Regions from separate parts of the Coprobacillus sp. genome, predicted to be linked through region 1. Evidence: predicted binding sites of a transcription regulator. Region 1 holds the regulator's gene; the other holds the start of a gene.
What was found. Region 1 encodes Rex, which represses fermentation and respiration genes when NADH is low (regulators of the CRP and FNR family bind a similar motif). Its sites were predicted from a motif close to GTGAANNNNTTCAC; they were not measured.
Positions count from the first base shown of each region.

Region 2: the regulator Rex is predicted to act here: its motif matches at 2,891-2,904, upstream of AC5M21_RS06955 (iron-sulfur cluster assembly scaffold protein).

Region 1 is NZ_CFJNYH010000037.1:14,255-21,406, forward strand. It holds gene tsaB (tRNA (adenosine(37)-N6)-threonylcarbamoyltransferase complex dimerization subunit type 1 TsaB) at 1-465, shown strand, start outside; gene rimI (ribosomal protein S18-alanine N-acetyltransferase) at 456-905, shown strand; gene tsaD (tRNA (adenosine(37)-N6)-threonylcarbamoyltransferase complex transferase subunit TsaD) at 902-1,909, shown strand; gene AC5M21_RS12530 (redox-sensing transcriptional repressor Rex) at 1,911-2,549, shown strand; T-box leader at 2,595-2,806, shown strand; gene asnS (asparagine--tRNA ligase) at 2,846-4,231, shown strand; gene AC5M21_RS12540 (metallophosphoesterase family protein) at 4,376-5,839, shown strand; gene AC5M21_RS12545 (D-2-hydroxyacid dehydrogenase) at 5,836-7,152, shown strand, end outside.
Region 2 is NZ_CFJNYH010000015.1:25,066-32,217, forward strand. It holds gene AC5M21_RS06935 (ROK family protein) at 1-410, opposite strand, end outside; gene AC5M21_RS06940 (MurR/RpiR family transcriptional regulator) at 534-1,430, opposite strand; gene AC5M21_RS06945 (sulfite exporter TauE/SafE family protein) at 1,504-2,268, opposite strand; gene AC5M21_RS06950 (MarR family winged helix-turn-helix transcriptional regulator) at 2,268-2,699, opposite strand; gene AC5M21_RS06955 (iron-sulfur cluster assembly scaffold protein) at 2,980-3,672, shown strand; gene AC5M21_RS06960 (GGGtGRT protein) at 3,688-4,686, shown strand; gene AC5M21_RS06965 (UPF0236 family transposase-like protein) at 5,109-5,822, opposite strand; gene AC5M21_RS06970 (LysR family transcriptional regulator) at 6,134-7,027, opposite strand; gene AC5M21_RS06975 (chromate transporter) at 7,135-7,152, shown strand, end outside.

The DNA.
Region 1 (7,152 bases):
AAGAAACATCAACTTCAATTATTAGATATTGATGAAATGATTATTACAAAAGGACCAGGATCTTATACTGGTGTCAGAGTTGCAATGACAATAGCCAAAACATTGAGTGTGGTTTCATCAATTCATATAAAAGTTATATCTTCTTTGGCAGCTTATGCGGGATTGAAGACATGTGTATCAGTCATTGATGCACGAAGTCAGAAAGTTTTTGTTTGTGCTTATCAGAATGGTCAGGCGTTAGGTGAAGAACAGTTGCTTGCGATTAAAGATTTTGATGAATTTATGAAAACTTATGAAGGATATCAGGTTGTAGGACAATGTGAAGTTGTTAAACTTCCTTTGGCTGAGGTTAATTTAGGACAGAATCTTTATGAGTTATCACAAAAAATTGAACCTATTGAAAATGTAGATGCGTTAGTTCCTTGCTATTTAAAAGATGTTGAGGCAAAACAAATATGCTTATAAGAGCAATGGATATAAATGATTTAGAGAGAATTGTTGAGTTAGAACATATTCTTTTTACATCAACTTGGGATGTTTCGGATTTCATGTACGAAATTTTAGAAAATCAATTTTCATATAATTTTGTTTTAGAAGTAGATGAGCAGATTGTTGGGTATGTAGGTGTTTGGATTATGTATGAACAATCGCAGATTACAACAGTAGGAATTGATCCTGATTATCAGGGGCAAGGTTATGGGAGACTATTAATGGAAGAGATGCTTGCCTTAGCAGTTTCTCAAGGTTGTGAAGTTATGAGTTTAGAAGTGCGTGTTTCCAATCATAAAGCTATTTCTTTATATAAAGGTCTGGGCTTTGAAAATCAGGCAATACGTAAAAATTATTATCAAGATAATCATGAAGATGCTTATTTAATGGTCAAAAGATTGGAGGGACAAGAATGAGTTTAATACTTGCAATTGAATCAAGTTGTGATGAAATGTCAGTAGCTATTTTAAAAGACAAGCGAGAATTGTTATGTAATGTTGTCGCATCACAAATTGATACACATCGTTTATATGGTGGAGTTGTACCAGAAATCGCAAGTCGTATGCATGTCGAATGTGTTTCAACTGTTTTAAAAACAGCTTTAAACGAAGCTGATGTTAATATGAATGATATAGATGCAATTGCTGTTACAAAAGGACCTGGATTAGTTGGGTCTTTACATGTTGGAATGCAGGCTGCAAAAACATTGGCTTTGGCTTATCATAAACCGTTTATTGGTGTTCATCATATTGCTGGACATATTTATGCCAATGAATTGGTCGAAGATATTGAATACCCTTGTCTATGTCTGGTTGTAAGTGGAGGACATAGTGAACTTGTTTATATGAAAAGTGAATTTTCTTTTGAAGTCATTGGCCAAACTTTAGATGATGCAATTGGTGAAGCATATGATAAAGCGGGCAGAGTTTTACACTTGCCATATCCTGGGGGACCAGTTATTGATAAAATGGCTGCTAGTGGTCAACACACATATGATTTACCATTACCATTAAATGATGATTCATATAATTTCTCATTTAGTGGATTAAAGTCAGCAGTAATTAACTTATGTCATAATGCTGCTCAACGTGGTGAAGATATTGTTCCTGCTGATTTGGCGTGTTCGTTTCAGGAAGTTGCTTTAGATGTATTGGTATCTAAAACAATAAAGGCTGCTAAAGATTATCAAGTGAAAGAGATTATAGTGGCAGGTGGTGTGAGTGCAAATAGAGGATTAAGGAAGAAATTAACTGCTGATAGTCCAATAAAAGTTTTATTTCCACCAATGGCCTATTGTACTGATAATGCTGCTATGATAGCTTCAGCAGCCAGAGTGATGTATGAACATCAGCAATTCTCGTCTCTTGACTTAAGTGTCAAACCGTCATATGATTTAGAAGAAGAAAGTATTGGTGAATAATATGGTAAATAAACATCAAAAAATATCAAAGGCAACGATGTCACGTTTCCCTAGATATCTTAAGGCGTTGCGCAATATGCAACATGAAGGAAAAGAACATTTTTTATCTAGTGAATTGAGTGAAGCAACTGGAATTTTAGACACAACAATTCGTAGAGATTTTGGTTTTTTAACTGATAAAGAATCTTTAGGAAAAAGAGGTATTGGTTATGATACAAAAGAAATCATTAATATTTTAAATAATGTTCTAGGATTAGGATTAGATGAATCTATTATATTGATTGGTGTAGGGAATTTGGGAAGTGCAATTTTAAAATATAATAGATGGCAATATACAGTTGGAAAGATTGTTTGCTGTTATGATCAAGATCAAAATAAAGTAGGAGAACGCTTTGGAGTCAAATTAAATCATATTGATGATTTGGAGAAAACATTTCCAGAAGGATGTAAGATTGCTATTTTGGCAATTAGTGATCAGGTTCAAGAAACAGTTGATCGTTTAATGGCATTAGGTGTTAAGGGGATTGTAGATTTCACACATAGCCATTTTACCGTTCATGATGATGTTGTGGTGCAAACTGTCGATGTTGTTGTAGCAATTCAAGAACTTGTCTTAAAAATGCATGCAAATGATGAATAATTATGAAAAAGTATTGAAATATTCATCAAAAGGTGTTAATAATACTAATAAGCAATGATTTGAGAACATATTTTTATCAGTATCTTAAGCGAACTTTGGATGGTGTAAGCAAAGTAGATATCAAAAATATGGAACACTCAATGAGCAGGATAGGAGAAATAAGAGTAGACTATCCCGTTAGGCTGCGTTAAAGCTTCAGAGTGCATAATTGAGAGATTATGAATGAGGATGGTACCGCGATATAAGTCGTTCCTTAACAGGAATGGCTTTTTATATTATACAAAGGAGGAAGAAAGATGTTTGAATTTATGACAGTAAGAGAACTCTATGAAATGGTGATGTCAGGTGCAGAGTTCGAAACAGAAAGCTTGGAGTATGTAGAATTAGATGGTTGGGTACGTACAAATAGGGATAATGGAAAAGTTGGTTTTTTGGCTTTGAATGATGGAACTTATTTTAGAAATTGTCAAATTGTTTATCTGAAGGAAACTTTAGAAGATTATGATACAATTAAACACATTAGTACAGGAAGTGCTATACGTGTATTAGGTAAATTCAAGTTAACGCCAGAGAGTAAGCAGCCTTTTGAAATAGAGGCTACACAAATTGTTGTAGAGGGTGCTTGTGATGATGATTTTCCATTACAAAAGAAAAGACATTCTTTTGAGTATATGAGAGAAATTCCACATTTAAGACCAAGAGCAAACACATTCTATGCAATATTTAGATTACGCAGTGTATTATCAATGGCCATTCATGAATTTTTTCAATCACAGGGATTTGTTTATGTGCATACACCATTAATTACTGGAAATGATGGTGAAGGTGCTGGAGAAATGTTTAGAGCAACAACGATTGATAATACTGATTTTGATAAAGATTTCTTTGGTAAAGAAGCTTTCTTGACAGTCACTGGTCAATTACATGTTGAAGCTTTCTGTATGGCATTTAGAGATGTTTATACTTTTGGACCAGCATTTAGAGCTGAAAATTCAAATACATCACGTCATGCAAGTGAATTTTGGATGATTGAACCTGAAATTGCTTTTGCTGATTTAGAAGATGATATGGATTTAATTGAGGATATGGTCAAATTCTGTATTGATTATGTTTTAGAGAATGCTCCTGAAGAAATGAAGTTCTTTGCACAAATGATTGATAAAGAGTGTATTGAACGTATAACACATGTTCGTAATAGTGATTTCAAACGAATGACATATACAGAAGCTGTTGAAATATTAGAAAAAGCTGATGTTAAATTTGAAAATGAAGTCAAATGGGGTATGGATTTAAATAGTGAACATGAACGCTATATTTGTGAACAAGTTATTGGAGGTCCTGTTTTCTTAACAGACTATCCTAAAGAAATCAAAGCTTTCTATATGCGCTTAAATGATGATAATAAGACTGTTGCTGCTTGTGACTTGCTTGTTCCAGGAATTGGTGAGTTGGTTGGTGGAAGTCAACGTGAAGAGAGATATGATGTTTTGGAAAGAATCATGGAAGAAAAAGGAATGGCGAAGGATGGTTTACAATGGTATATGGATTTACGTAGATATGGTGGCTGTAAACATGCTGGCTTTGGATTAGGATTTGATCGTTTCTTAATGTATTTGACTGGTATGCAAAACATTCGAGATGTAGAACCATTCCCAAGAACACCTAGAAATTTAAAATTTTAAATGATCTATAAGACTAAAGAATAGAGTTGTTCTTTAGTCTTTTTAGAGAATAAATCTGAAATACTTCAGTTCAATTTGAATTTGAGATACTTCGTCTTTTTCTACATATTTATGGATATTTAGTGTATAATAGGTCACAGAGAGGTGAGAATATTGCGCGATATTGATTTTATAAACACTTTTTTTAATATAATTTATCAAAATGAAACTGCGTATATGCGTGATATCGTTTCATCATATGAATATTTATATGGCTTTCGTCAATGGTTAAAGAAGCGTGGGATAATATGTGATTCTTTAGAAAGAATACAAGAAACTGACTATACATTTTTCTCCAAACGTATCAAAGTTGGAGATATGGAGCATATCTTACGTTATCCTTTTCTTGATGGAATTCAAAAACTAGCTGATCAATATGCCCAAAAGACACATGTTCTTTACATACCTGGATATAATGGAGAAGAACTACTCAATATTCATTTTCAGGAGTATAAAGATGTTTATTTTTATGCAATTGAAGAGCCTTTTGAACGCAAGGATTTATCATTTTTTGATCCGTTCCCAGCTTTTTTCTGTGCAATGAATCATGCTGATTTATGGCCCGGTATTTTGATTTTTAATGATACACAACAAGTTTTTTCAGCATTGACATCCCAAACAGAATTCAAGAAATTAATTGATTATATTGATCAAAAAGTGAATTTGTTTGATGTTTATAATGATAATAAAGATGATTCATACTATATTCAATTAAGTGATTTGCACTTAGGTAAAAACAAAAGACAAAAGGGTTTGATTCAATTATATAATTCATTAGATTTTATCATGCCTTATTTACAAACAGATCAACAGATAAAAGTACTAATTACGGGAGATCTTATGGAATCACCGAATCGTAAAAATATGTATTTAGCAAATGATTTTATGAACAGTTTAAAAAAACGGTATAAAGCAAATGTTACATTTATACTGGGTAACCATGATGTCATTGTTCATGGTTTTAATATGGCTAGGAATCAAAAGAGTAAAGTGATTGCTTATTTATTAGGTGAAAACATAAAAGTATTAGAAAAAGAAAAGATGATTTTAATTAAAATGGATACAACCAGTGAAGGGAATCTTGCGAGAGGAAAAATTGGGCAAAGACAGTTAGATGAAATAGATGATGAATTAGAAGCCATTGATCATTTAGAAGACTATACAATGCTTGTGATGTTACATCATCATGTCTATCCTTTAAGTAAGGCACAATTTATTAAAACCAAATGGCACGAAAAGACGTTTATCAATAGAATTGTGGAAACATCAAAGGTTTTAGTCGATGCACCTTTATTAATAGAATGGTTACAAAAAAGAAATATTCATTATGTTTTTCATGGACATAAGCATTTACCTTATTTTAGATGTAAGGATGAGTGCTATTATATAGGTGCAGGAAGTGCAACTGGCGGATTAAAGGAAAGTCAAAGTCGTTATATTTCATATAATATAGTCAAATATAATACAATGGAAAAGAAGATGAAGACTTGTATTATTTTTTATGATGATAAAGCGAAAGCTGAAAGGCAAAGAGTAGAGGTTTATATATTTAGGGAGGAAAAAGAATGAAGATTGTAGATAAAATGAAAGATGAAGATTTAGGAGTGGCATTAATATATAATTTTACGAAAGGATATCAAAAAGCAGTACCAATGGAAATGTATGATATTGTTTTACCATTATTATATAATGATACTTTTAGAAATGAGATTTTAAACCATCATTCCTTTCATGATTGTTTATTAGCTTGTGCTTCAAAAGATGAAAATTTTAAAGAAAATGTTTTATCTGCTTTAGAAGATTATAAAACAATGACTTCTAAAGCTTTAGGTATTGCAATGATTCAGCATATTTTAAATTTTCAGATTGTTGATCAGACGATGTGTGGGTTACCTTTAGAAACACATATATTAGAACTTAATGAAGCGTTAAAATTAGGTGAAATGTTACAAAACTTAAAATATCATGATGTGAAGGGAATGTTAAAGAAAAATGATAAGAAGATTGTCATTTTACAAAGTGCTTCTGTTGGTTATGATGTTGATTTATCAAGATTTGAATCTTTAGGTGATGTTGTTATGTATGAAGATACAACTCAAGATCAAATTCGTGAAAGAATAAAAGATGCTCATATTGTTATTACAAATAAAAATATATTGAATGAATCAGTGTTGAAGGGAATGCATCAATTACAATTGATTTGTTTATTTGCGACTGGAACGAATAATATTGATTTAGAATATTGTCGTCAACAGGGGATCAAAGTTGCAAATGTAAAGGGATATTCAACGGATACTGTTGCTCAGCATACAATCGCATTATTAATGCATCTGATTGAAAAGAATGCAATGTATGATAAATATGTGAAGTCTAAAGAATATGCATTAAGTGGACGCTTTAGTTATTTTGATGAAGTATTTCATGATGTTTCTTCATTAACTTGGGGGATTGTTGGATTGGGTGATATTGGTAGAAAAGTGGCTTTCATTGCGACTGCAATGGGAGCAAAAATTCAATATTATTCAACAAGTGGGCAGAATGCAACAAGTGATTATCAGCAAGTTGATTTTGAAACTTTATTAAAGAGTTCTGATATTATTAGTATTCATGCTCCATTAAATGAAAAAACAAAATATTTATTTAATGAAGATGCCTTAAGAAAGATGAAAGATAATGCTTATCTTATTAATGTTGGACGTGGTGGGATTATTGAAGAGAAAGCCTTAGTCAAGGTCTTAAATGAAGGACATTTAGCTGGAGTTGGATTAGATGTATTTGAACATGAACCATTATTAGAAAATGATATTATTTATTCTATTCAAGATATGAATAAAGTGATTTTAACACCACATATTGCTTGGGGTTCAATTGAGGCAAGACAA
Region 2 (7,152 bases), on a different contig from region 1:
CAACCACCGATTCCAGTTCCAATTAAAACATAAGCACTCGTTTTTGTATTTTGCCCTTGTCCCAATTTTAATTCACATAAACCAGCAGCCTTTGCATCATTAATAGTAGCTGTGGGTTTATGCAATCTTTTTTCTATTTCCTGATTAACATATGTCTTATACATAATTCTGACATTTTTAGCTGCTTCAGACATCACCTGAGAAGTTTCATCAATAACTCCTGGAGCACTGACACCTATCAATTCAATTTCATTAAGATTATAGATATCAGCACATAAATAATCATAAAAAGCTTCAACAGTTTCATATTTTTGTGTTTCTTTTTTCCATTTCTTAATAACTTTCATATTTTTATGAATTAAAGCATATTTGATAAAAGTTCCACCTATATCAATTCCCAAATAATACATAATAATTCTCCTTGTTTTTTCTTTATTATATATTTCCTATATTTTCAAACAAGATAACTCTAACAAAAAAGCACATTGTTTCTTAAAAAAGTTCTCTTAGCTAGGAACATATAAAACATTGTTTCATTCTTCTTTTAAAATAGGGTTATCAGAATGTCTACCACCAATACGTTCAGATTTCTCAAAGGCCAAAGAATTTTTAATCTTTTTATCTAAATTGTTTTCATAATCACTATTAAAACAATTGGAATATAAAACATCTAATAAATACATAATACAAATATTTAATCCAAATGTTCCTAAGTTTGAAACCAGTTTTTCTCTAGTAGAAACATATAAACAACAATCAATTAAAGAAGATAAAGTATTGTTTCCATATGATGTCATTGCTAGACCATCTATCCCTCTTTCTTTGATTTTTTTAGCAACTTTTAAAATTTTATCAGTTTCGCCAGAATAAGAAATCATTATAAAACAACTATCCTGTTCACAATAACACGCCTGATAGTAAATATCTTCAGCATGTGAATAAACCACAACACCTTTTCCTATTTTCATCATCTTCACCTTAAAAACTGAAGCTAACTCTACTTGAGCACCAGATGCACAAATATATATATGCTTTGCTTTATTTAGCATATTGATAGCCTGTTGCAGAGAATCATGATGAATAAGTGAAAGACAATCTTGAATTGTTTCTTCATAAAGAGTTGCTAGTTTATTGGCAACAACTGTATTTTTATCAGTTCTTTTAAAGGGAAAATTAGGATCAATATTCTTAAAATGTGATGATAAATATTTTAACTCTTTTAAATAATCATCTCTAAAATCATTATATCCTTCATATCCAAGTTTCTGACAGAATCGTATAATTGAAGATGGTGATACATAAGTTTCCTGAGCAATTCTTCTGACACTATCCTGTTTCAATTGATATTCACGCTCTAAAACATAATTAGCAATCGCAATATCTACTTCTGAAAATTCTTCTCTCATCATTAACTTTTCTTTTACCAACATTTATCCTCACCTCTTTAACATTATAACAACAGTCCACTTATTTGACAAACGCTTCCAATAAATGAAAAAGTCATTACATATAATTTGTAATGACCATAGCCAATCCTAAAACAGTTAAAACAACTCCTGTTGCTTGATTCAACCTCTTTGGCTCTGCTTTATTAGCAAATAAAGCTGCTATTCTTGCACCTACTAAAGTTGCAACTACACAAACAATCAAGGCTTCTATATTTGGCATACCACCAATTGCAAAATGTGAACATGCTCCAGTAAATGCCGTAAATGACATAATAAAGACGCTCGTTCCTACTGCTGTCTTTAATTCATATTGAAGAACAGATGTTAATATCAACAATAACATCATTCCTCCACCAGCACCAATAAACCCACAAATAAATCCAATGAAACAGCCACATATTAATGATTGAATATTTTTCTCTTTTTGTGTCTTCTCCGCTTGTGCTTCCTTTGTTGTCATGACTGGTCGAACAATAAATTTAATTCCTAATAATAATGTCATAAAAACCGAAAAACTACCCATTGTTCCACCTGGAACCAATGAAGCAATATAACTCCCAATCAGTGTAAAGACCAAAACACTCGCTAACATAACCAATCCATTTTTAATATCTAAGTTTTTATTTTTTCCATATGTATAAGCCGAAATAGCCGATGCCAAAACATCAGAGGCTAAAGAAATTCCCACTGCTTCATAAGGATCAAATCCCAAAAAAGTAATAAGCATGGGTGAAATAACAGCCGCAGCTGATAGACCTGCTAATCCCGTTCCAATTCCCGCTCCCATTCCTGCAATAATATAAATAAAATATGCAAACATTAAATCTCTTCCTTCCCATCTATAATATTATAACTCATTTGTCTTAAAATGTTTTCCCAACATTTTAATTCATCTTCACTAATTCCTTGAAAAAGAATATCATTAAAACGTTTTTGTGCTTTTAAACCGGCTTCAATAATTGGTTGACTTGAAGTTAAAAGATAAAGATGATAACGACGTTTATCTTTTTGATCTTGAACTGTCTTTAGATAACCCTTTTGTATGAGCTTCTCAATTCCCATTGAAGCATGTGATTTGACCAGCCCTCTTTTTTCTACAATGTCTTTAGCACTATCAAACTCAGGATTATTATGTAAGAATAATAAAATATCAAGTTCACTGCGTGTTAAGTGATATGCTTGCATAACATCCATACAGAGATGGTCATATAAAGATTTCATACTATGAATCATTTTTAGTAAATCTGTCATATTGCCTCCATATTAGTTCTATTTTGAACTATTATAGTATAGATAGTTCAAAGAGTCAATGAAACAGTTCTACTTTTTTCATATATTCCTAAATTCTGCTTATTTCTTGATGTCATTTTTCTACATTTTTTATCATTGGAATACTCGGAGTTCATTGACTTTGAAGACCTTTTGCCTTATAATCACAGTAGGTGAATTCCTTCACCTGGAGAATGGAAAATAAACTAAATTTTCCTTTATCCTTGCAGTAATCATTTTATAAAATGAAAGGAGTAAAAAAATGATTTATACACATGAAGTAGAAGAAATGCAATGCGTAACACGTGGTGCTAGTCATGGGTGTGCTCCAATTCCTGAAGAAGGAAAATGGGTATATTCAAAAGAAATTAAAGATATTTCTGGATTAACACATGGTATTGGTTGGTGTGCTCCTCAACAAGGTGCATGTAAATTATCTTTAAACGTTAAAGAAGGAATTATCGAAGAAGCATTAATTGAAACAATCGGATGCTCTGGTATGACTCACTCTGCAGCTATGGCTTCAGAAGCATTAGTTGGTAAAACTTTATTAGAAGGTTTAAATACTGACTTAGTTTGTGATGCAATTAACACTGCAATGAGAGAATTATTCTTACAAATTGTTTACGGTCGTACTCAATCAGCTTTCTCTGAAGGTGGACTTCCTGTAGGTGCTGGTCTTGAAGATTTAGGTAAAGGATTAAGAAGTATGGTTGGTACATCTTATTCAACTCAATTAAAAGGTCCTAGATACTTGGAATTAACTGAAGGTTATGTAAACAGACTTGCTTTAGATAGCAACAATGAAATCATCGGTTATGAATTCATTAGTCTTGGAAGAATGATGGATATGATTAAAGCTGGAAAAGATGCAAATGAAGCTTTAAAAGAAGCTACTGGTACTTATGGTAGATTTGCTGAAGCTGCTAAATACATCGATCCAAGAAAGGATTAATGAGGAGGTACGAAAATGGCATTATTTGAAAGTTATGAGAGAAGAATTGATCAAATTAACGCTGCATTAGCTAAATATGATATCAAATCAATCGAAGAAGCTAAAGCAATTTGTGATGAAAAAGGTATTGATGTATATGATATCGTCAAATCAACACAACCAATCTGTTTTGAAAATGCTTGCTGGGCTTACACTGTAGGTGCTGCAATGGCAATCAAAAATGGAGATACAAAAGCAGTTGATGCTGCAAAAACTATTGGTGTAGGTTTACAATCATTTTGTATTCCTGGATCAGTTGCTGATGATCGTAAAGTAGGTTTAGGTCATGGGAACTTAGGATCTATGTTATTAGATGAAAACACTGAATGTTTCTGTTTCTTAGCTGGACATGAATCATTCGCTGCTGCTGAAGGAGCAATTAAAATTGCTGAAAAAGCAAATAAAGTAAGAACAAAACCATTAAGAGTTATCTTAAATGGTTTAGGAAAAGATGCTGCTAAAATCATCTCAAGAATTAACGGATTCACTTATGTAGAAACTGAATTTGATTATTTCACTGGTGAAGTTAAAGAAGTATCTAGAACAGCTTACTCTGATGGAGCGAGAGCAAAAGTAAACTGCTATGGTTCTGATGATGTTCGTGAAGGTGTTGCAATTATGCATAAAGAAGGTGTAGATGTTTCTATTACTGGTAACTCTACTAACCCTACTCGTTTCCAACATCCAGTAGCTGGTACTTATAAAAAAGAATGTATCGAACAAGGTAAAAAATATTTCTCTGTTGCTTCAGGTGGAGGAACAGGACGTACATTACATCCTGATAATATGGCAGCTGGACCTGCTTCTTATGGTATGACTGATACTATGGGACGTATGCACAGTGATGCACAATTTGCTGGTTCTTCATCAGTTCCTGCTCACGTAGAAATGATGGGATTAATCGGTATGGGTAATAACCCTATGGTTGGTGCAACTGTAGCTGTTGCAGTAGCGATTGAAGAAGCTTGTAAATAATTATATTTTTTTAAAGTTTAAACTACTTAAAATTATATGAGTAAATTAAAACTGTACACGTTATTTAGATAAATTCTATGATGATGTGTGCAGTTTTTTTGTACGCAAGAAAGGTACAATTATGAAGAAGTTAACAATGAAAAAAGAAACAAATTTAACATTTGAGGAAGGATGTGAAGAATACTTATTATATTGTAAAGCTAGGAACTTGCGTGATGGAACAATAAAACATTATAAAGAGAGTATGAAATCAATTTATAGGTTTATTGTGCCTAATATAATACCCCTATCTCATCTTTTAATCAAGAGACTATGGATAATTTTATTCTAGATATGAAAGAAACACTTCAAGTGAAAGACACAACAATTTTTACATATGCTAGAGCCCTAAAAACACTTATGCGTATCTTTATGAAAAATGCTTATATGAAGAAATTTGATATTGCTCTTTGTGTAAGAATCATTCTGTTTTCCAGTTTGTTTCTGTTTTTACATATTTTTGTAATCTCGGTAAAAATAGTGACATGTCTAAGCATATATGAATTTATGGAATTCCTTTTCCTTGGTTTGTTTTTATTCTGAAGTGCAATATGATCCTCATCAGCAACGATATGAAGATTATCACAAGTGATGGGTTTATTAAGGTATGGCATAAAGACATCTGTTTTCAGCTTTTTGATTTGGTAATAGGCAAATGACTTAGATAATCCAAAGGGTTGTGTAGCTTTTCTGTAACTGTCATGATCACAAGAAACATTATGAAAGATTTGTGAGACAACCTGATTTGTGACTCTCTGATATTGAGATATGCCAAGCAGATAATCAATATAATGAAAAGAATTTCCAGTTGACCTATTTGTATAGCGTCTTCTTGTAAAAGTTATAGTGCCAAATAAAGTAACAAGAGTTCTAGGCTGCTTGTCTTTAGAGTAATAGGAATTCTTTCTTTCATCAGAATGAAAGAAGCATTCATCAATATTGCGAAGATAATCAATAAAAAGTTGTTGAATCAATTGAGAAGAGAAATTGAGATAATTAGATTCCCATAATAAGGGATTATGAGATGAATATATAGAGGAATCAAAAAAATGAAAAGGGGTTGAAATAGGTTGAAAGTGTGATAAAATAATAGACATAGAAATCCTCCTGATTTATGTGTGGTAACTTAAATTATACAGGATTTCTTTTTTTATTTCATCTCCCCAACAATTTTACACTATCGAATACAAGCATTAATTTGTAATGGTAACTGAAATGTGCTATTATAATTACCATAATTTGATTGTGTTAATGTCGTGATTTCCACAATCAAATCATACCAAAAAAGTGGTGTTTTCTCACCTAATTCTAGATGAAACTCATCACTTTTTTGTATTCAAGAAACTATTTATCTGTTACAGCCTCTTTTCTTTATGTGAACTGACCATTAGATCTATGGACCTTTTCATCATAAAAATTCATGTTGTTTTCCATAGTCTAAGCATATTTCAAAAAAATCCTTTGATAATGAAGAGAGATATTTATTTTTATGATAAATAATATGATATGACCTTTTGATATTTAATTCAGAAACAAAAATTTCTTTTACTCTTTTTTCTTCTATTGCATCTTTTACCAACATAAATGGTAAAGTAGAAATTCCTAAACCTGCTTCAACACTTCTCACAATAGCTTGTGTACTGCTACTTTCCATTGCAAATTCAATAGAATACTGATGTGATACAAAAATACTATTGACAAGATTATAAACTGAACTTCCTTGTTCTCTCATTAAAAATGGATAATCAAGTAAATCAGCAAGTTGTAAATCGTTTTTGAATAAGAGTGGATGATTTAGACAGACTATAGTAGAAAGATAATCAGACATAAACGGAATCTGAATAATATTCTCATTTTGAAGATGAGTTTCAACAAGTGCAAAATCAATCTTATTTTCGATAATTAACTTTTCTAATGTTTCAGAATTATACACAAACATTTTAATCTTTAAGTTTGGATATTTTTTCTTTAATAATTGAACAACATGAGGTAAGACATAATGACCAATTGTCATACTGCTGCCAATCCTAATCATACCTTCCTCTTCCCAATTCTTTATACCTTTTTCCATTTCTGAAAACAATGAAATAATATGAACTGCATATTCATAGAATTGCTTTGCTGCAATTGTTGGAAAGATTTTTCTATTCATACGATCAAAAAATTGAACAGAATAATAATTTTCCATTTCTTTAATGGCTAAACTGATAGAAGGTTGAGCAATGTGCATCTTTTGTGCTGCTTTGGTAATACTTTGATTTTCATAGACTTGAATAAAAATAAGCAAATGGCGTAATGTCATAAAAGAACTCCTTTCAATACATAACAAAATTATTATATATATTATATAATAATAGTATTTTACTTATTTTTCAAGACAATGTATGATGTGACTATGGAGGTAGACATATGAACATAGAAAAATAT